2 regions of the Roseibium sp. SCP15 genome follow, and region 1 is predicted to be linked to the other one. Evidence: predicted binding sites of a transcription regulator. Region 1 holds the regulator's gene; the other holds the start of a gene.
The links. The regulator LexA, encoded in region 1, represses DNA repair genes until DNA is damaged. The targets are predictions, from matches to a motif close to TGTTCNNNNTGTGTTCNG.
Positions count from the first base shown of each region.

Region 1 (16,719 bases):
GCCATTGCGGCCATTGTCGGCATTTTTGCGATCATGCGCAGCGAGGCCACCATCCGCTGATGCGGGTCGGTAATGTCCGTGGAGTCGTGATAGAATGCCGACAGAGCCCCAACTGTTCCAACCATGATTGCCATCGGGTGAGCGTCGCGACGGAAGCCGGAATAGAACCGGTTCATCTGCTCATGGATCATGGTGTGGTACGTCACGCGCTGAACGAAGTCGTCCTTTTGCGGCTTTGTCGGCAGTTCCCCGTAAAGCAGCAGATAACAGGACTCGAGGAAGTCGCCGTGGTCGGCAAGCTGCTCAATCGGGTAGCCGCGGTAAAGTAGCGTTCCTTCGTCACCATCGATGTACGTGATTTTGGATTCGCAGGATGCGGTTGAGGTAAAGCCCGGGTCATAGGTGAACATTCCGGAATCGTTGTACAAGGACGAAATGTTCACAACTGACGGTCCGATGGACCCGTCAAGTACGTCGAAGTCGTGGTCGGTGCCACCGACGCTGAGCTTGGCGTTGTTGTCGGCCATACAGATACCCCTTTGCGTTAACCTTGCGCACCAGTCTGTTGACCTGCCCGAATGAGAGGATCTCAACAAAGGCAACAGATGGCACTGGATAAATTTTCGGCTCTTGCCTAGCCCATTTACTGCAGTGCCGCAAGCTGGCCGGTATAACGCTTTGGTCAAAGGCCCGTACGACCGCCGGTCTAGGGCACCCGTTCGCCATCAGGAACAAACGGGTGCATTTATCATTGGTCTCAGGCTTCCTGGTCCTTGATTCTGGCAAGCGATTCTTCGCGACCAAGTGCAACCAGTACATCGTAGATTCCAGGCGAAGTGCCGCGACCCGTGAGAGCGGCGCGCAAGGGCTGAGCAACTTTGCCAAGCTTGAGTTCTTTTTGCTCTGCATAGGCTTTAACGGCTGTTTCCAGCGCTTCCGGAGCCCAATCAGAAGCTTCAGACAGAACGGCGTGCAAATCCTTCAGAATGGATCTCGCGTCGTCTGTGAGGATCTTCTGGGCCTTCTCGTCGGTATCAAGTGGTCTTTGACGCCACAGATAAGATGCGCTTTCCGTCAGTTCGACCAGAGTTTTTGCGCGTTCTTTGAGGCCTGGCAGAGCTGCAAGCGCTGTTTGCTCGTTGCCTGCGTCCGATAGCCACGCCAGAACTTCCGCTCCGTTTTCCACATGGCTCAGATAGACTTTCCAGTGCTTCAACAGCTCCGGATCGTCGGTCGCACGCATGTAGTGGCCGTTCAGGTTTTCCAGCTTCTTGAAATCGAATCTCGCAGCAGATTGACCGACGGCATCCATACCGAACCATTTGATCATGTCCTCAAGGGACATGATTTCCTCGTCGCCATGGCTCCAGCCAAGGCGCGCCAGATAGTTGCGCATGGCTTGTGGCAGGTAGCCCATTTCGCGATAGGCTTCTGCCCCGGTTGCGCCGTGACGCTTTGAAAGTTTTGCACCGTCCGGACCGTGAATAAGAGGGATATGCGCCATCGCCGGCACATCCCAGTCAAGGGCCTGAAATATAAGTGTTTGGCGGGCTGCATTGGTCAGGTGGTCGACGCCGCGGATAATGTGCGTAATGCCCATGTCGTGGTCATCGACCACAACAGCCAGCATGTAGGTTGGTGTGCCATCCGAACGCATCAGCACAAAGTCGTCCAGGTCCTTGTTCGGGATGACGACGCGACCTTGAACCATGTCGTTGACGACTGTTTCACCTTCATTGGGTGCCTTGAGGCGAATAACTGGCGAAACACCTTCGGGAGCTTCAAGCGGGTCGCGATCTCGCCACGTGCCATCGTAACGGGGTGGGCGGCCTTCTGCCCGCGCTTTTTCGCGCATCGCGTCGACTTCTTCAGGTGTGCAATAGCAACGATACGCAGAACCGTTTGCAAGCATCTGCTCAACAGCTTCTTTATGCCGGTCGACACGCGAGAACTGGGAAATCGGTTCGCCTTCCCAATCCAGGCCAAGCCAGGTCAAACCGTCCAAAAGAGCATCTACGGCTTCCTGGGAAGAGCGCGCGCGGTCAGTGTCTTCAATGCGCAGCAACATCTTCCCGTCGTGGTGCTTGGCAAACAGCCAGTTGAAGAGCGCTGTTCGGGCGCCGCCAATGTGCAGGAAGCCTGTCGGGGAAGGGGCGAAACGCGTGACGATTTTTTGTGCCATGGTGCTTTCTGAAAGTCTCTGTCAGAACATTTGCGCTGATTGCGCCTTTAGGTGGCGCCGGTTTAGCACAGGCTTTCTTCAGGCAAAATAGGGCCTTCTGTGTTTCTTCCTTGAAGGCGTGCTACAAGCAGTGGGTGGAGTACGGAACACAAACACCGCCAAAAATTAAAAGCCGCCGCGACGCGGAGGCGGGGAGGCGTACAGGCCCGAAATCACACTCCTCCAATCAGCATTCCCAACGCAGAACTAGTGCCAAAACCGGTATCCACTTCCTGCCTCTATTTTCCAGGAAGACAAGAGGCGCATCACAAGAGGCAGGAAATAGCCGGTTCTGGGAGGAGCAGGGACTTCTATGGGTCGGCTTTGCATTTGCCGCTGGTATCGCATGTTATCTTGCGCTTCCCGGCGAACCCTATTGGCTGTTGCTGGGAGCGCTTTTTACGTTGGCGAGCGGGTTGGTTATCCGTTTCGGGGCTTCCCGGCCGGGCGGAAAACTCATCCTGCTTGCGTTGGCATTCTTGGGGGGCGTGACCATCGGTTCGGTGAGAACTGCTTTTGTCGACGCGCCGAAGCTTGCTGAAGAAATGAACGTGAACCTCACCGGCCACGCGATCGAGAAGAGAAGCAATGCCTCAGGTGTGCGACTCCTATTAAGCGTCTCGAGTGTCGAGGGGCGATCAAGAGAGACGCTCGGCTTTCCGAAATTTGTTCGGCTGCGTGTACCTGCAGATCCTCCCATCAAGGTTGGTGACAGGATTGAGGTGCGGGTCAGATTGTTTCCGCCTGCAGGTCCGGTTGCGCCGGGAGACTATGACTTTTCTTTTCGGGCTTTCTATTCGCAAATAGGTGCAACTGGTTTCAGCTTTGGTGCACCGACGTTGATCCGGGAAGACGAGAAACCTGTGAGCCTGCAATTGCGTTCAGCTTTACAGGGCCTGCGAGGCACTATCGGTGCGAAGATCCAGGCGGCACTGGGAGACACGCCGGAAACAAGTCTTGTCGTTGCCCTTCTGGTCGGTGACCGAAGCGGCATTGCTGAAAAACAGGAGGACGATCTCAGGGCGGCTGGACTTGCGCATATCCTGGCAATTTCCGGGTTGCATATGGCGCTGTTCGCCGGCGGTGCCTATGGACTTGCCTTGCTGATCTTCGCGAGCATTCCGGCGTTGCCACTTCGTTGGGAAACGCAAAAATGGGCTGCATCTGCTGCCCTGTTTGCGGCGCTTGTCTATCTTTTCCTTTCCGGCGCTTCCGTCGCGACGCAGCGTTCCTTCCTCATGATTGGACTCGTCTTCCTAGGCATTCTTGTTGGCAGACGTGGGTTAACGCTGCGAAGCGTCGCGATCGCCGGTCTTTTCTTGTTGTTGCTAGCGCCTGAGCGTCTGTTCTTTCCCGGATTTCAAATGTCCTTTGCCGCTGTCATCTGTCTGATTGCTGTTTACGAGATATGGCGAAACCGCGAACGAACATTCAGTCGGGCACGCCAGATAGATGCCAGCGTGCTGTCTCGCGTACTGCAGCATGTCTTGCGTTGGGGTGCCGGACTTATTGTAACTGCCTGCATTGCCGGTCTTGCGACAGGGCTCATTGGGGCACATCATTTCGGTAGGATCGCGTCCTTTGGTGTTGTCGGCAACTTTTTGGGAATGCCGGTTTTTTCTCTCCTGATCATGCCGTTTGGCGTGTTGGCATTGGTGCTGATGCCACTGGGATTGGCATCGCTTCCGTTGATCGTCATGTCTGCTGGAATATCCTTGTTGCTTAAAATTGCCTCTTTCACTGCTCAACTTGATGCTGATGCCGGAGTGATTGGAAAACTGAGTGCGCCGGTTGCATTGTTGTTTGTCGCGTCTTTGTTCGCTGCATTGCTTCTTGCGGGACGAAAGCGCCTATGGGCAATTGCCCCATTGGCAGCGGGAATGATGTTTCTCGTACAACACAGACCTCCGGATATTCAGATTGCGGCCTCCGGCACAAGGATTGCTGCCAGAGATGAAGAGGGGCTGCTTCGGTGGGCCGGGAGGCGACAGTCATTTGCAACGGACATCTGGTATGCAGGGGAAGGAGTCCCGAAGTCAGCGATTGGATCGCGCAAGATGAAGTCGCCCCAGATTACATGCGACTCAGATGGGTGTGTAATCTCGGCTTATCCGGCAAGTGCAGGTGATGATTCGAATGCGAAGACACAAGTGCCGTTGAAACTTGCGCTTCCAAAATCAGCAGAAGCATTTCGCCTGGATTGCAAATATGCCGACATTATCGTGTCCGACCTAAAGGTTCGCGCAAATTGTCCAGATGTAACCTCGATAGGAGGATCAGTTCGTCAGGAACGCGGCGCCATATCCATATGGCTTTCGAATGGGAAAAAAGATCATCCAGTGCAAAAAGCATCGCCTGAAGCTGGCAGTCAGCCCGGCGCAAAAATAGCAAAACTAAAGTTCGCAGTGCCCGCTAATCCTCGCCCCTGGCATGAACCAGGCACATTTACCCGCGAGCAACTCAGGAAGGTGAAATAGGGTAAATAGCCTCGCAACATCACACTGCCATCAGGTGCAATGAACAGACACTGTTGTAAACCTGCCAAGTACGATACCAGGCAGGTTCAGTCCTTGATCAGTATTGCCGGAACAGGGCAACCAGGCGGCCCTGAACTCGAACGCGGCCAGGACCGAATATCCTGGTTTCATACGCCGGGTTTGCTGCCTCGAGGGCTATGGAAGCACCTTTCTTGCGCAAACGCTTCAAGGTTGCTTCTTCATCATCCACGAGCGCCACGACGATGTCACCGCTATCAGCGCTGTCTGTCCGTCGGATCAGCACAGTATCACCATCCAGAATGCCGGCTTCGATCATGGAGTCGCCTCGCACCTCGAGGGCGTAATGCTCGCCTTTGCCGAGAAGTTCCTGAGGAACGGTGATGGAGTGACTGTGCGTCTGGATCGCTTCGATCGGAACACCGGCTGCGATCCGTCCCATGACCGGAATTTCAGTGCCGACTGTTTCCGCTACCGGAGCTGGAGGCGGTGTCTCCTGCTTGCCCAGCGATCCTTCAATCACTTCAGGAGAGAAGCTGCCGCGCGGACGAGGGGACCCAAGTCCGGGAGCAATCGAGTCGGGCAGGCGGACAACTTCCATTGCGCGTGCGCGGTTCGGCAGGCGCCGGATGAACCCACGTTCCTCCAATGCCGTAATCAGGCGATGAATGCCGGATTTTGATCGAAGGTCCAAGGCGTCCTTCATTTCGTCAAATGACGGTGGAACACCCGTTTCCTTCAGTCTTTCATGAATGAACATGAGCAGTTCATACTGCTTGCGCGTTAGCATATCGGCTTCCCCTGACCGCGAGAATCAAGTGGTACAAATCAAGAACACACTACCTGTTCCTATTGTGTTCTGCAAGGGTAAATGTTCTCTTACTGTTCCCTTGGATGCCGAAGTTGATGAGGCAATAGCTTAGGCTTACGAGTTAGGTCTCAACGCTTTGCGAAGTGAATTGAGCCAGCAGCAGCAGTTCGCAGGTTACCAGCGTCGGTGCGCCTGCCGGCTTGACCGTGCCTTCGTAAATCTGTCCGGTCAGGTCAACGCATCGAACGGGCAGGTTCAGGTTCTGGTTCTGTCCGCGGCCTGCTCCAGGTCTCACAAGAATTTCCGAAATCAGTCCCGGCATTGTCTGGCCGTCGATAAACTGTGCTCCGGCGAAACTTCCAAGTCCGAAGACGTCGTATGTCGTGTCACCAAGGCAATCAGCCAGAGCGGCTATGCTTTCATGCATGTCTTCAAAAGGGGCGAGCGTGGTTATGATTGCATTGTGGTCAAGGTCCGATGGGCTGAGCTGATCCTGCTTGACGCGGAAAAGAGTAAATTCGGTCTCCGGGTCTGGTTCCGCAACGAAGCGCGCTCCTTTTAATCCAAATCCCTTCAGTTGCGCGGAGCGGGCAATGGTCAGCGTTTCGGGCAGGAGATGCCCAAGTCTCGCTTGGCCATTTTCATACCAGTACGCATGAATGTGAGCGAACCAGTTTCCGTCCCGCCATCCAAGAATGGCAACGGCTTCTTCGAGAGCCACACCGCCTGATGAATGGGTGTCGCTGTACCAGGCGGCATGACGGTCGTCGATTGCTCTGTCCGGCATGACGAAGTTGAAAGGCTGCAGGCTCAGTCCTCCAAGATCAAGAACTGCAGATCCAAAGCCTTCGCGCTCCGCCCAGTTGCCAAGAGCCGAAAGCAATGGTTGCCCATTCGCCAATTCAAGAATGACGGGTTCTGCGAGGCACGAAGCGTGAGGTCTGCGATCTTCCGCGACCGGACCGGGGTGCCTGATGTCCGAGAGAGATTCTGGAGCCGGTCGTCTCACAGCAGGTCTTTCTCTTCGAGATGTTCCCGAACAAGTTTCTTCGTGATCTTGCCATAGGCACTGGTCGGCATTTGTTCGATGAAGAGATATCGCGCCGGAAGTTTGTATTTGGCGACCTTTCCGATGAGGAATTCTGAAAGATGAGCATCTTCCGGCGTTGTTCCTGCTTCCGCGACACATACGGCGAGGCCAACTTCACCCCACTGACGGTCCGGAATACCGATGATTGCGACTTCGGAAATGTCCGGATGGGTGAGCAGAACCTCTTCGATTTCCTTCGGATACACGTTCGAGCCGCCAGAAATGTACATGTCGGAGGCTCTGCCCGTGAGGTAGAGATAGCGCTGTTCGTCCATATGGCCGATATCACCGGTTCGAAACCAGCCATTGCGGAATGATTTTGCGTTTGCGCCGTCATCTTCAAGATACCCGGCACAGACCGCAGGACCTATGACGCAGACCTCTCCGGTTTCGTGCGGTCCAAGGATACCGCCGTCGTCGTCCTGGATGCTTATCTCAATACCCGTTCGTTCGGTGCCACAGGTCCCTATACGGGTTTCGTTATCATCAGGCGAATGATCCTGTGTCCGCAGCACTGTGATGTTGCCGGTCACTTCACCCAAACCGTAGTATTGAACCAGAACCTGACCGAGTTTTTCCAGCGCACGCTTTTGATCCTCCCGGTACATCGGGGCTCCCGCATAAATCACATGCCGCAGGCTGGAATGGTTGAAGTGGTCAACGGATGGATCCTCAACAAGCCGTTTCACGATGGTTGGTACAGTGAACAGGTTGCTGACTTTGTGTTGTTCGATCAATTCGAATGCCTTCGCCGGATCAAATCCGCCTTGCGGCATCAAGACATGGGCAGAACCGCTGGAAAGCTGTGCAATCAGTTGTAGTCCGGCGCCATGGGAAAGAGGGGCTATGACAAGGGAGGCGTCCTGCTCTGTCGTACCGGGCAGGAGGTCGGCCATATAGTTCACGGTCACGAAGCCGATCTGGCCGTGGGTGAGAACGACGGCCTTGGGGCGGCCGGTGGAACCCGATGTGAAGAACAGCCAGCATGGATCGTTGTAGTTGACTGCTGTGTTGGCAAATCCTGAATCCTGAAATCTGGATATCAGGTGTTCAATGGATACTCCAAAGGAACTCTCTCCAATGGTGGCTATGCCGGCAAGGTCCGGTCGTGCTTCCTGAACTGCATTTGCCTGCAACTCAAACTCCGCATCGCACAGGAACACTTTCGCCTTAGCCTTTTGAGCAGCATATGAAGTTTCTCCGGGAGCCTGACGGAAGTTACAAGGGACCCAGATTGCGCCCAGCCGGAATGCGGCGAGCATGATCTCGATCATCTGGTTGGAGTTCTGGGCCTGTACAAGCAGCGAGTCGCCTTTGGACACTCCGAATTCTGACTGAAGAGCTGAAGCAAGCGCACTGACGCGCCTGTCGAGTTCAGCCCAGCTCCAGGTGTTGCCTTCCCAGACAATCGCTGGTCTCGAAGGCCAACGAGTCGCGTTTTTCGTCAAGAAATGCGCCAGATTGGCAACACGGTTGGAACATCGCTCCATCATCCGCCCGGGTCCTCCCTAAATTTTTAGTTGATGGGACGTTAGGACGGACCCGGCTGATTTGACAAGCAGGGTGTTGAGCACGTTCACTCCGTATTCGCTGCAGGTCGTGTGCAGATGCTCCGAGCAGCTCGACGTTTCTTTGATAGGAATACCTTTATGACTGAGAATACAATTACCGATTGGGACGATGCATACGCCAATGCCGCCTATATTCCAGGCGCTGGGGATTACACATCACGCTGGGAGGAAGAGGCCAGAGCATTCAGAAATACATGGGAAGGGAAAGAGCTCGATATTGCTTATGGGGACGGAGAGCGAGAGAAGCTCGACATTTTTTATCCTGAAGGGACAGCTCGAGGGTTGGTCGTCTTCGTACATGGGGGATACTGGCTTCGCTTCGACAAGTCCTACTGGTCTCATTTCGCGCAGGGAGCTCTGGCTGATGGCTGGGCCGTTTGTCTGCCAAGTTACGATTTGGCTCCTAATGTGCGGATTGCCGACATAACGCAGCAGATCGGTGCAGCGATCAACCTGGCTGCGAGCCGTGTCGAGGGGCCAGTGAGACTGAGCGGCCATTCGGCCGGGGGGCATCTCGTCACACGGATGGTCAGCGATGACAGTCCGCTGAACTCAGAGGCTTTGCAGCGTGTCGACAGGGTTGTTTCCATCAGCGGGCTTCACGACCTTCGCCCGCTCCGCAATACCCAGATGAACGATGCGTTCAAAATGAGTGAGGCGGATGCCGTTTCTGAAAGCGCGGCGTTGAAGGCGCCTGCAGGGAAATGCCAGGTCATCGCCTGGGTGGGGGGGGAGGAACGCCCCGAGTTTCTGCGCCAATCCAGACTGTTATCGGAAGCCTGGAGAAACGCGTCCTTTCACGAGGATGCAGGCTTGCACCATTTCAACGTAATCGACGGATTGAGAAGCCAAGACAGCGCTCTTTGTTCCGCGCTCTTAAAAGGCTGAGCAAGCGGAAATTGTCAGTCTCGAAACGCTCTCGTCTCAAGAAGTGCTGTCTTGATTTGGGGGGGAAGGCAATAGCACTTGCCGGGAGCGCATGGACAGCGCCACCATACTTGGCATTCGGCTTTTCAAGGTCTTGTTCTGTTGGCGGATCGAGCTGAATGTTCTCCGGAAGAAGGAGCCACAGTAGCCTGCGGCTCTTCTACAAATGTCAGATCAGGTCGCGCTGGGCGAGATTCCGCATCAGGTGACTGGCTCCGAAGGTCCATTCCCGGCATTCGGTTGACAGCTTCACCGTGTTTCGCAAATGCCCGAAGCCCGCTGCCGATATCGTGACAACGTCTCCAATCTTATGGGTGAAGCCTTCTCCCGCAACATCGCGGTCTTGGGTCGGTGCAAAAAGCGTCCCAAGAAACAACACCAGACCATCAGGATATTGATGATGCCGCCCGATTGTTTGGGCGACCAGATCTTCGGGGGCGCGGCTGATCTCCTTCATGGACGAATGACCTTTCAGCACAAAACCGTCTCGACCTTCAACTTTGAGGTCCAGCTCGGCAGAGCGAACGTCTTCAAGAGAAAAAGTCGCATCGAAAAGACGTATCATCGGGCCAATGGCGCAAGAAGCGTTGTTGTCCTTTGCTTTCGAAAGTAGCAACGCAGATCTGCCTTCAACGTCACGCAAATTGACATCGTTGCCTAGGGTCGCGCCCACAATTTTGCCTTTGGACGAGACAGCGAGAACAACTTCGGGTTCGGGATTGTTCCAGTTCGAAATCGGATGGAGACCGACTTCCGCGCCTGAGCCGACCGAAGACAGAACTTGCGCTTTGGAGAAGACCTCCGCGTCGGGACCTATTCCCACTTCCAGATACTGGCTCCACAGGCCTTCTGCGATGAGGGCGTTTTTGACTTTTGCTGCTTCATCCGAACCTGCCTTGACATTGCGGAGGCTCTTTCCAATGGCTGCTCCGACCCGATTTCTGATGTCGTTGGCTTTCTGCGGATCGCCGGCTGCTTGTTCCTCAATGACCCTTTCAACCATGGAACTGGCAAATGTCACCCCACAGGCCTTAACCGATTGTAAGTCGCAAGGAGCCAGGAAGTGGACGCCTGACAAGTCTGTAGGGTCCGATTCAGCGATCTCGGAGAGAGAGCCAAGTACAACTCCGTCTACCGCGCTGACATACTCGGCTGGATTGTCCATTTCACAAATGTCGCGCGCGGTCGGTGCAACTTTTGAGGTGATGTCGAGCACCTTTCCTTCGCGTATTGTGACAACGGATGGTCCGGACACCTCCGGCCGCCAAACGCGTCCGAGAAATGTACCGTTGAGATCGCTTGAATTGATGAAGCTCATGATAAGGTCCTGGTGAAGATTTCATTCACTGACTTAGCTCAATCTTATTTGTCCTACAACTGGACAAAAGACTTTCCGCGTCTGAGGTGGCGGCATTTGGTGATCACCTGGAAAGTGTGTCACGGCAGTTCCGTGGGGAATTCCCAACCTGTTACAGTCGGTTCCAACTGAATGAAGAGATAGGGAGCCGAAGACACCGACATCCGGAGAGCACGGAATGGGACGTCTCTTTGCAAGGGAATTCAAGTGCCGCATCGCAGGCGATTAGGCGGCTGTTCCAAACAACCCGCCCAATTCGGGTCATGCCATTCCGCACTGGAGCCATGTTTGAAAACGGCGATGTGTCGAGCTAAGTCTGTCTATACTGCGTCAGGTATTTGTGAATTTGCCTTGATTGATGAGGTGCCAAGGAACGTCTTCAAGCTGAACTAGACGTTGTTTGGTTTTTGCGCCGCGGTCGAAATGGCGATCTTTTCTGCTACGAGCTTGTTTTGTGTCAGCATGTCCCGCATGCGCGTTCGGGCAAGTTCTGCGTCACCAGACAAGATCGCTTCGGCGACTTCAATGTGGCTTTTGCGCGAAACCTGCTCATCCGGAGCTCTTTTCTGACCTGCTGAATAGGAGAAGATCAACACTGCATAGATCAGGTTTTGCAGTTGGGAGAGCATGAGATTGCCGCTCGCCTGCAGGATCGTTGAATGGAAGGCATAATCTGCGCCGATCATTTCCGGTTCGCTGGTTTCCGGGTGAATGCTTTTGGCTGCGGCCAATATCGTCTCGCGCTGGGCTTCCGACGCATTCACGGCTGCAAGAGCAGCTGCTTCCGGCTCGAAGATGAAACGCAGGTGTGTCGCCTCGGAGTAGATTCTGGAAGTAAGTGGACTGTCAGGGTCGTGCCAGCGGATGACATCCGGGTCGAGGAGGTTCCAATCATCAAAATGACAGACCCGCGAACCATACCGCCGAGCTGTTCGCACGAGCCCTTTCCCGCACAGGACCTTGATGGCTTCGCGAACGACTGTGCGTGATACGCCAAGCGCTTCGACCAGCTCGTCTTCCTTGGGCAAAATGGCACCCATCTTGTAGTAACCGCGAGCAATACGCTGTCCGAGATGCTCAACAGTGTCTTTTACGGCACCCGTTGGCAGAGACGTCAGGACCTTGTCCGGTAGCTCGAAGGAAAATGGGTGTGCTTTGCTCATTCCGAACGCTCAGGTGGTCGGGAGCGACCGCCCATTACCCGAACGCGCCCCCTGGGGAATCTCCTTTCCGTTTTACAGTGTATTCATTGTGAAGACTAGAATTGAGAAGGTCTGCCAACTGCCGGCTTTTGTTCCTGCCCAGGCGAACCAACCTTAGCCGTCCAGCGCATAAAGTCTTTGTGCGAGTTTGCGTACGCCGGTGTTGCTGAAGTGTTTGATGCTGGCGGGCGGAACCATGTAGACGACGCCGGCTGCAAGTCCGTTCCGCCAGCGGAGCTGGACCTCTGCGACCGTCCTTGGCACGGCATCAAAAACGTAGAATTCTTCTGGAAGGTCAGTGTCTTCGTTCAGCACCAGTCTGACGCCACCCTCGGACATGTCCCGTATCGTGCAATCACAGATGAACTCATTGTCGAGACTGGCGAGTTTGGCGGGGCGCAATCTAGTGCGCTGCCGGGGATGAAGGCGTCGTTGGATAGCCCTTGTCAGGGACTCTTTCTTTGCGTTCAGGAAGTTCAGCATGTTGGTTCCTTAGCGACTTTGTATCGGCGGCAACTGCCTTTGAGGTGGCAGGGGTGGGACAAGCTCTTGGGGACTGGAGCGCCGCGAACGATAAGTCGGATCACCAAGCGTTTTTGGCCTGTGGGTGACGCCAGACTGGCCATTTCGGCACATTCGGTACGCAAGGTCATACATGCCTTGCCATCCGCCTGGATAATTTCCGATTGAATCCAGAACCGAAAGCGCTCCACCGGCCAATGCGCCTCGTCGGGCTCCGCTTGGCCCCCTCCAGCCGCCACCGATAACAGCTCCGCGCATTGCGCCGTCGACAATTGTCAGATCGGAAGGATCTCCGGTGGTGTGAGCGTCCGCGTAGGCGCGAGCATAGCTCTCACAGTCAATGGGGAGCCCGCCCGCGTTGGCCGATGAAACGGTGGTGAACACTGACAGGGTTGCAAGCAGGAGCCATGTGGCGGAATTCGTTGCAGATCGATGGATCGTGCACAAATCGCTGTTCGAACTTGCTGGTATTTGAAAAAGGCCATGCGTCAGCCAATCCATCCGGTTTCTCTTTCTCACAATTAGCTTTGGTCCAGAACGGGTGGAGCCCGTGTCATCAATGCATGCACTGTGAAGGTTGCGTGAAGCTTGTGTTGCCGGAGGCCATGGATCACGCCTGGAACAGCCTCGGGCAAGGTTGCCTGCTTACCAAGTGGAGGACCTGAACTGATAGGAGGTTCTCGATGGAGCCGGTGTTCCTGACCAAACTTGTTTCTCATAACAATGACTGGCTGTCCGTGCGCCAGGCAACGATTGCCGAAAACATAGCCAACGCGAACACCCCCGGTTTTCGTGCAAAGGATCTCGAGCCATTCACGTCAATTGTCAGCAAAACGCAACTTGCGATGACCGCAACGCATGGAAGCCATCTCGGACAGATGATGGAAGTTTCCCGTTCTTCCGACGTTGAAAAGGCGGACAGCTGGACGGTGAGCCATTCAGGCAACTCAGTCAGTCTGGAACAGGAGATGGTCAAAGCCGGAGAGGTCGCGCGCGATCATGCCTTGAACGCCAGTATCGCGAAGTCATTCCATCGCATGTACCTCGCCGCCGTGAAGCCATAAGGAATAATCTGATGTCAGATCCGCTTGCAGCAACGCTCCAAATTTCCGGTTCGGGATTGAGGGCACAATCCGAAAGGCTTCGGGTTGTTTCGGAGAACCTGGCCAACGCGCGCTCGACCGGCGAAACCTCGGGCGACGACCCGTATCGCCGGAAAACGATTACCTTTGAAAGTGAATTCAACAGGGCGACCCAGGCCAATCTCGTGTCGGTGAAAGGGGTTGGCGCCGACAAGGCGCCCTTCACCGTTGAATATGAACCTGGACACCCGGCTGCGGACGAGAACGGCTACGTGAAGATGCCGAACGTCAACACGCTGCTGGAACTCGCGGACATGCGCGAGACCAACCGCTCCTATGAAGCCAACCTGAAAGTCATGACGCAGGCCCGCGAGATGGTTATGCGCCACATCGATCTGCTGAGGAACTGATCATGATCAACGAAATTGCCGCTCTTACTTCGTCGACGGACGGAGTTCTGAATACATCGTCCACGACAAGATATTCCGTTGGTACCCCGGATCTTGGCGGAACGGAAAAAGTCGCTGAAAGCAGCTTCAGCGATGCGATGGCGCATGTATCGCAAGGCGCGATCGACAAGATCAAGCAAGGCGAAGCGACCGCCATTGCAGGTGTTGATGGCCAGGCGTCGGTGCAGCAGGTGGTGGAAGCGGTCATGGCCGCTGAATCAACGCTTCAGACCGCGATCGCCATTCGCGACAAGGTGGTGTCCGCCTACCAGGAAGTCAGCCGCATGTCGATCTGATCCGCGATTTCGGATCTGCCGGACAGTCCGGCTCAGTTTTAGGAGAGTACCCGATGAAAGCCCTAGCTATCGCTGCGACCGGCATGAGCGCTCAGCAGTTGAACGTGGAAGTCGTCGCCAACAACATCGCCAATATGAACACAACATCGTTCAAACGGTCTCAGGCAGAGTTTTCCGACCTTCTTTATCAAGCCGAAAGACTTCAAGGAGTTCCAAACCGTGGTGGTGAAGATCCGGTTCCTGAGGGCGCGCAACTCGGCCTTGGCGTGAAAACAGCCGGTATTCGAAAGCTGCATGTTCAAGGGTCTCTGACCAATACCGGTAACCAGTTTGATGTCGCTCTGGATGGGCGAGGGTGGTTCGAGATTACCGGACCGGATGACGAGACCCTCTATTCCCGCGCGGGCTCATTCAACAAGAACGCAGATGGACGCCTTGTCACGATCGACGGTTATCCGGTTGAACCGGCCATTATCGTTCCTGAAGAAACAATCGAAGTGGCGATCAACGAGTCCGGACAGGTGTTTGCCAAGGTTGATGGCGAACTCGCGCCGCGCGAGCTTGGTCAGTTGACGCTGGCCAACTTCGCCAATGACGTTGGACTTGAGCCGGTGGGCGGCAATCTCTTCCGGGAAACGGAAGCGTCCGGAACACCTGTAGCTGGGGTGCCGGGTGATCCAGGTTTTGGAGTTATCCGCCAGGGATATCTGGAAAGTTCCAACGTTGATCCGGTGAAGGAAATCACGGCATTGATCAATGCGCAGCGTGGTTACGAGATGAACTCGAAGGTCATGAAGGCTGCGGACGAGATGGCCGGAACCGTGACCAACGGTATCCGCTGATAACAGGACAGGTGCAATGGTCACGATGGTCAGGCTGCTGCTTTTCGCAGTTTTCGTATCTGCTTTCGGCCAGATAGCTGGGGCGGCTGGAGTGGAACTCCCTGTTCCGCGTCAGACAATTCATCCCGGAGACGAGATTTCTCATCAGCATCTGGTTGAGCGCAAATTCCCGCGCCGTACAGCCCAGCAATTCGCTGTGTCTACGCATCGAGGTCAGCTCGTTGGCATGATCGCACGCCGGACGTTGCTTCCCGGGCAACCCGTACCGGTCAATGCGGTTGAAAAACAAGTCCTCGTCCGTCGCGGTGAGCCGGCCCGGCTCGTCTTCAGAGAGCATGGGCTGATGATCATCATGCAGGTGGAAGCCCTGCAGAATGGTGGCGCGGGCAGCTTCGTGCGCGTTCGAAACATTGATAGCGGATTGGTTGTGTCCGGCCGGGTGCAGGAAGACGGAACCATCCGGGTGGAGAATTGATCGATGCTCAGATTTGTGTGTGGTCTTTTGGCGTTGGTCATGGCGGTTGCACCGGCTTCGGCCATGGTGCGGATCAAGGACATCGCCAGCCTGCAGGGGGTTCGGGACAACCAACTTGTCGGGTACGGTCTGGTGATCGGCCTGAAAGGTTCAGGAGACAGTCTCCGCAACTCACCGTTCACCGAGCAGTCACTGCAGTCGATGCTCGATAGTCTTGGTGTGAACGTGCGGGATTCCAGGCTTAGAACACGTAACGTCGCAGCCGTTGTGGTCACCGCGGAAATGCCGTCCTTTATCGGCAAGGGATCGACGATTGACGTTAGTGTCTCGTCCCTTGGCGATGCGACTTCACTCGCGGGCGGAACATTGGTGGCCACACCGCTGTTAGGGGCGGATGGGCACATTTATGCGGTCGCGCAAGGTCCGGTCGCCGTTTCAGGCTTCGCCGAATTGGGGCAGGCGGAAAGTCTTACTCAGGGAATTCCAACTGTAGGTCGGGTTCCAAATGGTGGTCTGATCGAACGAGATTTGCCGGCTAAATTTTCGCAGATTCCTGCTTTGGTGCTGGAACTCAGCAATCCCGATTTCAGAACGGCTGTCCGTATTACCGATGCGATCAACCGCTACACCAAGGAGCGGTATGGTGTTCGTGTTGCAAAGGAACGCGACTACCGTTCCGTCCACCTTGCACCGCCAAAGCATGTGAGCATCACCAGGTTTATCTCCGAAATCGAAGCTATTCGCGTACGACCTGACCAGACAGCGAAGGTGGTGATCGACGAGCGGACCGGCACTGTTGTCATTGGCAAGGACGTGCAGATTTCCACCGTTGCGATAACGCACGGTAATCTGACGGTACGAATTTCGGAGGCGCCCGAGGTCTCGCAGCCGTCGCCATTTTCCCAGAATGGTCAGACAGTTGTTGTGCCAAGGACTTACGTGGATGCACAGGAGAGTGGTGGGCAGTTGGCTGTGGTCGGTGGCACTGATTTGCCGACACTTGTGCGTGGTCTCAACCGGATCGGGCTTCGACCGACAGGAATCATTGCGATCCTGCAGGCAATCAAGACTGCTGGAGCCCTGCAAGCGGAGCTTGTCGTTCAGTAGATACTGAAGCAGTTGTCGCCGAACTTTGAAACGCCGCTCCGAAAGCGGCGTTTTTTCTTTGTTCGACAGCCTCACACAAGCTCGATCGTCGAATGTGCATGCCAATGGGTTAAGCATGAAGGACGGCGTTTTATGCCTTTCAATTTGGACATCTGCCGGAGGACGGGCTTTCTGGCAGCTCTGGCATTCTCAATTGCTTTGGTGGGGTCGCCAGGCGCGAATGCCCAGTCCCCGCGCGGAAAGCCGAAGGCTGAAGTGATCGTACCTCCTGG
Region 1 is NZ_JBDZYI010000001.1:1,365,516-1,382,234, reverse strand. Features, by position in the region: gene gltA (citrate synthase) at 1-527, opposite strand, end outside; gene gltX (glutamate--tRNA ligase) at 758-2,182, opposite strand; partial or broken gene ABLO27_RS06260 (ComEC/Rec2 family competence protein) at 2,176-3,042, shown strand; gene ABLO27_RS06255 (hypothetical protein) at 3,109-3,261, opposite strand; gene ABLO27_RS06250 (ComEC/Rec2 family competence protein) at 3,193-4,698, shown strand; gene lexA (transcriptional repressor LexA) at 4,796-5,506, opposite strand; gene ABLO27_RS06240 (hypothetical protein) at 5,649-6,536, opposite strand; gene ABLO27_RS06235 (acyl-CoA synthetase) at 6,533-8,110, opposite strand; gene ABLO27_RS06230 (alpha/beta hydrolase) at 8,267-9,076, shown strand; gene ABLO27_RS06225 (fumarylacetoacetate hydrolase family protein) at 9,285-10,433, opposite strand; gene ABLO27_RS06220 (FadR/GntR family transcriptional regulator) at 10,862-11,635, opposite strand; gene ABLO27_RS06215 (PilZ domain-containing protein) at 11,789-12,157, opposite strand; gene ABLO27_RS06210 (hypothetical protein) at 12,167-12,697, opposite strand; gene flgB (flagellar basal body rod protein FlgB) at 12,880-13,260, shown strand; gene flgC (flagellar basal body rod protein FlgC) at 13,272-13,688, shown strand; gene ABLO27_RS06195 (flagellar hook-basal body complex protein FliE) at 13,691-14,023, shown strand; gene flgG (flagellar basal-body rod protein FlgG) at 14,077-14,865, shown strand; gene flgA (flagellar basal body P-ring formation chaperone FlgA) at 14,882-15,340, shown strand; gene flgI (flagellar basal body P-ring protein FlgI) at 15,344-16,447, shown strand; gene ABLO27_RS06175 (MotE family protein) at 16,580-16,719, shown strand, end outside.

Region 2 (4,207 bases), on a different contig from region 1:
GCGAAGGGCGTCCTGGGTCAGGTCGAGCGGGAAACCGTAAGTGTCGTAAAGCTTGAAGGCAGTCTCGCCATCCAGCTGTCCGCCCGCTGTCAGGTCTTCAGTTGCACTGTCAAGCAGACCAAGACCACGCTCGAGGGTCTTGCGGAAACGGGTTTCTTCCAGCTTCAGGGTTTCAGTGATCAGGTCTTCGGCCCGAACCAGTTCAGGATAGGCACGTCCCATCTCACGCACCAGTGCGGGAACGAGCTTGTGCATCAGCGGTTCGCTGGCGCCAAGAAGATGCGCATGCCGCATGCCGCGACGCATGATGCGGCGCAGGACATAGCCTCTGCCCTCATTGGACGGCAGAACCCCATCGGCAATCAGAAAGCTGGTGGAACGCAGATGGTCTGCAATTACGCGGTGACTGCCAAGAGCAGCTCCTTCCGCCTCTACGCCTGTCGCATGCTCGGACGCCGAAATCAGAGCCTTGAAGAGATCGATCTCGTAGTTGTTGTGCACGCCCTGCATCACGGCAGCGATGCGCTCGATGCCCATGCCGGTGTCGATGGACGGCCGCGGCAGGTTGAGACGTTCATCGGCAGTCTGCTCATACTGCATGAAGACGAGATTCCAGATCTCGATGAAACGGTCGCCGTCTTCTTCTGCAGAGCCTGGAGGGCCACCCCAGATGTGATCGCCATGATCGTAGAAGATTTCAGAACACGGACCGCAAGGACCGGTATCACCCATGGACCAGAAATTGTCCGAGGTCGGAATGCGTATGATCTTGTCTTCGCTCAGTCCGCCGATTTTCTTCCAAAGGTCGAATGCCTGATCATCCTCGGAATAGACGGTCACAAGCAACTTGTCCTTTGGAAGGCCAAATTCCTTGGTGATCAGGTTCCAGGCAAGTTCGATCGCCCGGTCCTTGAAATAGTCGCCAAAGGAAAAGTTCCCGAGCATTTCGAAGAACGTGTGGTGCCGGGCGGTATAGCCGACATTGTCCAGGTCGTTGTGCTTGCCGCCGGCGCGAACGCATTTCTGCGATGTCACCGCGCGAGAGTAGTCGCGCGTTTCCAGTCCGGTGAAGACATTCTTGAACTGGTTCATGCCCGCGTTTGCAAACATCAGCGTTGGATCGTTGCGTGGCACCAGTGGTCCGGACTCAACGACCTCGTGGTCGTTCTTGTCAAAATAGTCCAGAAACGCGGAGCGGATTTCATTTACGCCGGTCATTCGGGTCTCGCATCGGTCCGGGCCCGGAAAACGGGGCCTGTTGAAATTCTGTAAGGGCTTCGGATCGTTCAACGGATCCGTGCCGGAACAGCCTTTTAACTTTGAGCTCAGACCCTGTCCAGCGGTTGCACACCTGCACCGCCGAGGAAACCTGCAGAATTTCTGCAAGATCCGTCACGTATGCTCGCCGGCACCAAAAAGAAAAGCCTTCCCCTGCAAATCAGGGGAAGGCCTTGGAAGGCCGGACATGCGTCCGGAGCTTGTTGGAGGCGGTAAGGTTCGCGACGCTTAGTCCGCGTCCTCTGCCCCGCCTTCCGGATCGATAATTGCTTCTGCAATCAGACCGGCATTCTGACGGATCGCCAATTCGATCTCATCGGCGATTTCCGGATTGTCCTTCAGGAACTGCTTGGAGTTCTCACGCCCCTGACCGAGGCGCTGGCTGTTATAGGAGAACCAGGCACCGGATTTTTCAACAATGTTGCCCTTGACGCCAAGGTCGATCAGTTCACCGGTCTTGGAGACGCCTTCACCATAGACAATATCAAACTCAACCTGACGGAAAGGAGGCGCGAGCTTGTTCTTGACCACCTTGACGCGGGTCTGGTTGCCAACCACTTCGTCCTTGTCCTTGATCGCACCGATACGGCGGATATCGAGGCGAACGGATGCGTAGAACTTCAACGCGTTACCACCTGTCGTGGTTTCAGGAGAGCCGAACATCACACCGATCTTCATGCGGATCTGGTTGATGAAGATCACCATGCAGTTCGACTTGGAAATGGAGGCCGTCAGTTTGCGCAGCGCCTGACTCATCAGACGAGCCTGCATTCCCGGCAGGCTGTCGCCCATCTCGCCTTCAAGTTCGGCTTTCGGCGTCAGAGCGGCGACCGAGTCGATAACGAGCACGTCGATCGCCCCGGACCGGACCAGCGTATCAGCGATCTCGAGCGCCTGTTCACCGGCGTCTGGCTGGGAAATCAGCAAGTTGTCGATATCGACACCCAGCTTGCGTGCATAAATCGGATCGAGGGCGTGCTCAGCATCGACAAAGGCGCAGATGCCCCCACTCTTTTGCGCTTCGGCAACAGTATGAAGTGCGAGCGTGGTCTTACCCGAAGATTCAGGACCGTAGATTTCAACGATCCGGCCTTTTGGCAGGCCGCCAATTCCAAGCGCAATATCCAGACCGAGCGATCCGGTGGAAACGGCTTGCACCTCAACGGCCTGGCCTTGTCCCATCTTCATGATGGAGCCTTTACCGAAGGCGCGTTCAATCTGGCTGAGCGCCGCGTCCAGCGCTTTTGTCTTATCCATCTGGCTGCTTTCTACGAGTCGAAGTGTACTTTGTGACATGCTCACGCTCCTTATTCCACGACGGACGCGTTGTTTCAATGAAAGCGTTTGTACACATTTTGTTCTCATTTGACAAGTCGGCAAAACCGATTGGTATTAAAATGAAAATGCGCTTTTGTTTCCAATATGTTCCGCTTGGGGCGCGACAAGTTGCCGCTACGTCAGCGAAAAAGGAGAACAACTCGTGATTCTACGTACAGACAGAATCATTCAGCTTTCAGCCACACCGGTTGCCGCGAGCTTCACGATCTGCTAGCCCGCCTCTTCACAATTCTTCAGTGCCGGTTTCCGGCCTGACTACGGGAAAGTATTTGAAAAGTGTCTGCCTCTGTCGAAAGCCGCGTTATTTCCATTGGAGCGCTTCACTTCGATACGATTGCGCATGCGTCCTTGCCGATTCGTCCCGAGACGTCCACACCTGCCCGTCACAGTTCCAAACCCGGCGGTGTCGCAACCAACATTGCCCGCGCGCTCGTCAAGCTGGGAATAGAGACCGGCCTGGTTGGCGCTCTTGGTGAGGATGGCCCGGCCCATACTCTGCTCTCTCAGTTGACGGCTGAAGGGATCAAGCTGTCGCATCAGGTCAGGAAGGGTTTTTCAACCGGACAGTACCTGGCATTGCACGATCCCGACGGCGAATTGGCCGCAGCCTGCGTCGACGACAAAATTCTTTCCGAAGCACCTCCTGGCCTGTTCGACAGGATTATTGCGGAATTGAAGTCCAGCCTGCCTCACGGAACGATCTGGTTTCTGGATGCAAATCTGCCCGAGGCCATGCTTCATCGGATCATTGAAACGATCGGCAAAGGCAGGCTTATTGCTAATGCTGTTTCAAACGCCAAGGCCCCCCGACTGAAAGCCGTGCTGGGCAAGCTGGATTGTCTCATGCTCAACCGAGGTGAAGCCATAGCGCTAACGGGACTGGCAGAGGAATCGACCGCCGAAAGGCTCGTCGACGCCTTGCACAACATGGGTTTGAAGAACCTGGTGCTAACGAGCGGAAGCAGTGATGTGCTTCTTTTGGAGAGTGGTTCCCTCACCCGTTTTTCCCCGCCTCCTGTTGACGTTGTCGATGTAACGGGAGCCGGAGATGCGTTGACCGCCGGTACGATTGCCGCACTCGCAAATGGAAAAGCCCTGAAAGAAGCAGTCCCTTACGGATTGTCCGCTGCGGCCATGACGCTGCAGAACACCGGTGCCCTGGCACAAGGTTTGTCCTGGGATGCCATCGAAAATTTTTGACCTAATGGACAAATATGCACCTTGGCGCGTCCGTCCCGGACACCTATAACAACGCGAAATCCAGTCCGGGCATTCAGCTACAGGACAGCCTCAAGAGAAAGGCTCACACGTGAACACATCTGCCAACACTTCCGCGATGAAGGACCTGATCGTTTACAACGACGAAGTCCGCCAGGCGCTCGCTGAAGGCAAACCCGTCGTTGCGCTTGAATCCACCATCATCACGCATGGCATGCCTTTTCCACGCAATGTCGAAACCGCTCGGCAGGTTGAGGCCGACATTCGTGCCGAAGGTGCTGTTCCTGCAACGATTGCGCTGATGGACGGCAAGATCATGGTGGGCCTTTCAGATGCCGACCTTGACCGGCTTGCCCGGGCGGAAGATGTGATG
Region 2 is NZ_JBDZYI010000003.1:363,425-367,631, forward strand. Features, by position in the region: gene alaS (alanine--tRNA ligase) at 1-1,218, opposite strand, end outside; gene recA (recombinase RecA) at 1,507-2,574, opposite strand; gene ABLO27_RS15560 (carbohydrate kinase family protein) at 2,893-3,816, shown strand; gene ABLO27_RS15565 (pseudouridine-5'-phosphate glycosidase) at 3,953-4,207, shown strand, end outside.
Region 2: recA (recombinase RecA) is a predicted target of LexA. The motif match lies at 2,691-2,708, and genes of this name have one in related genera.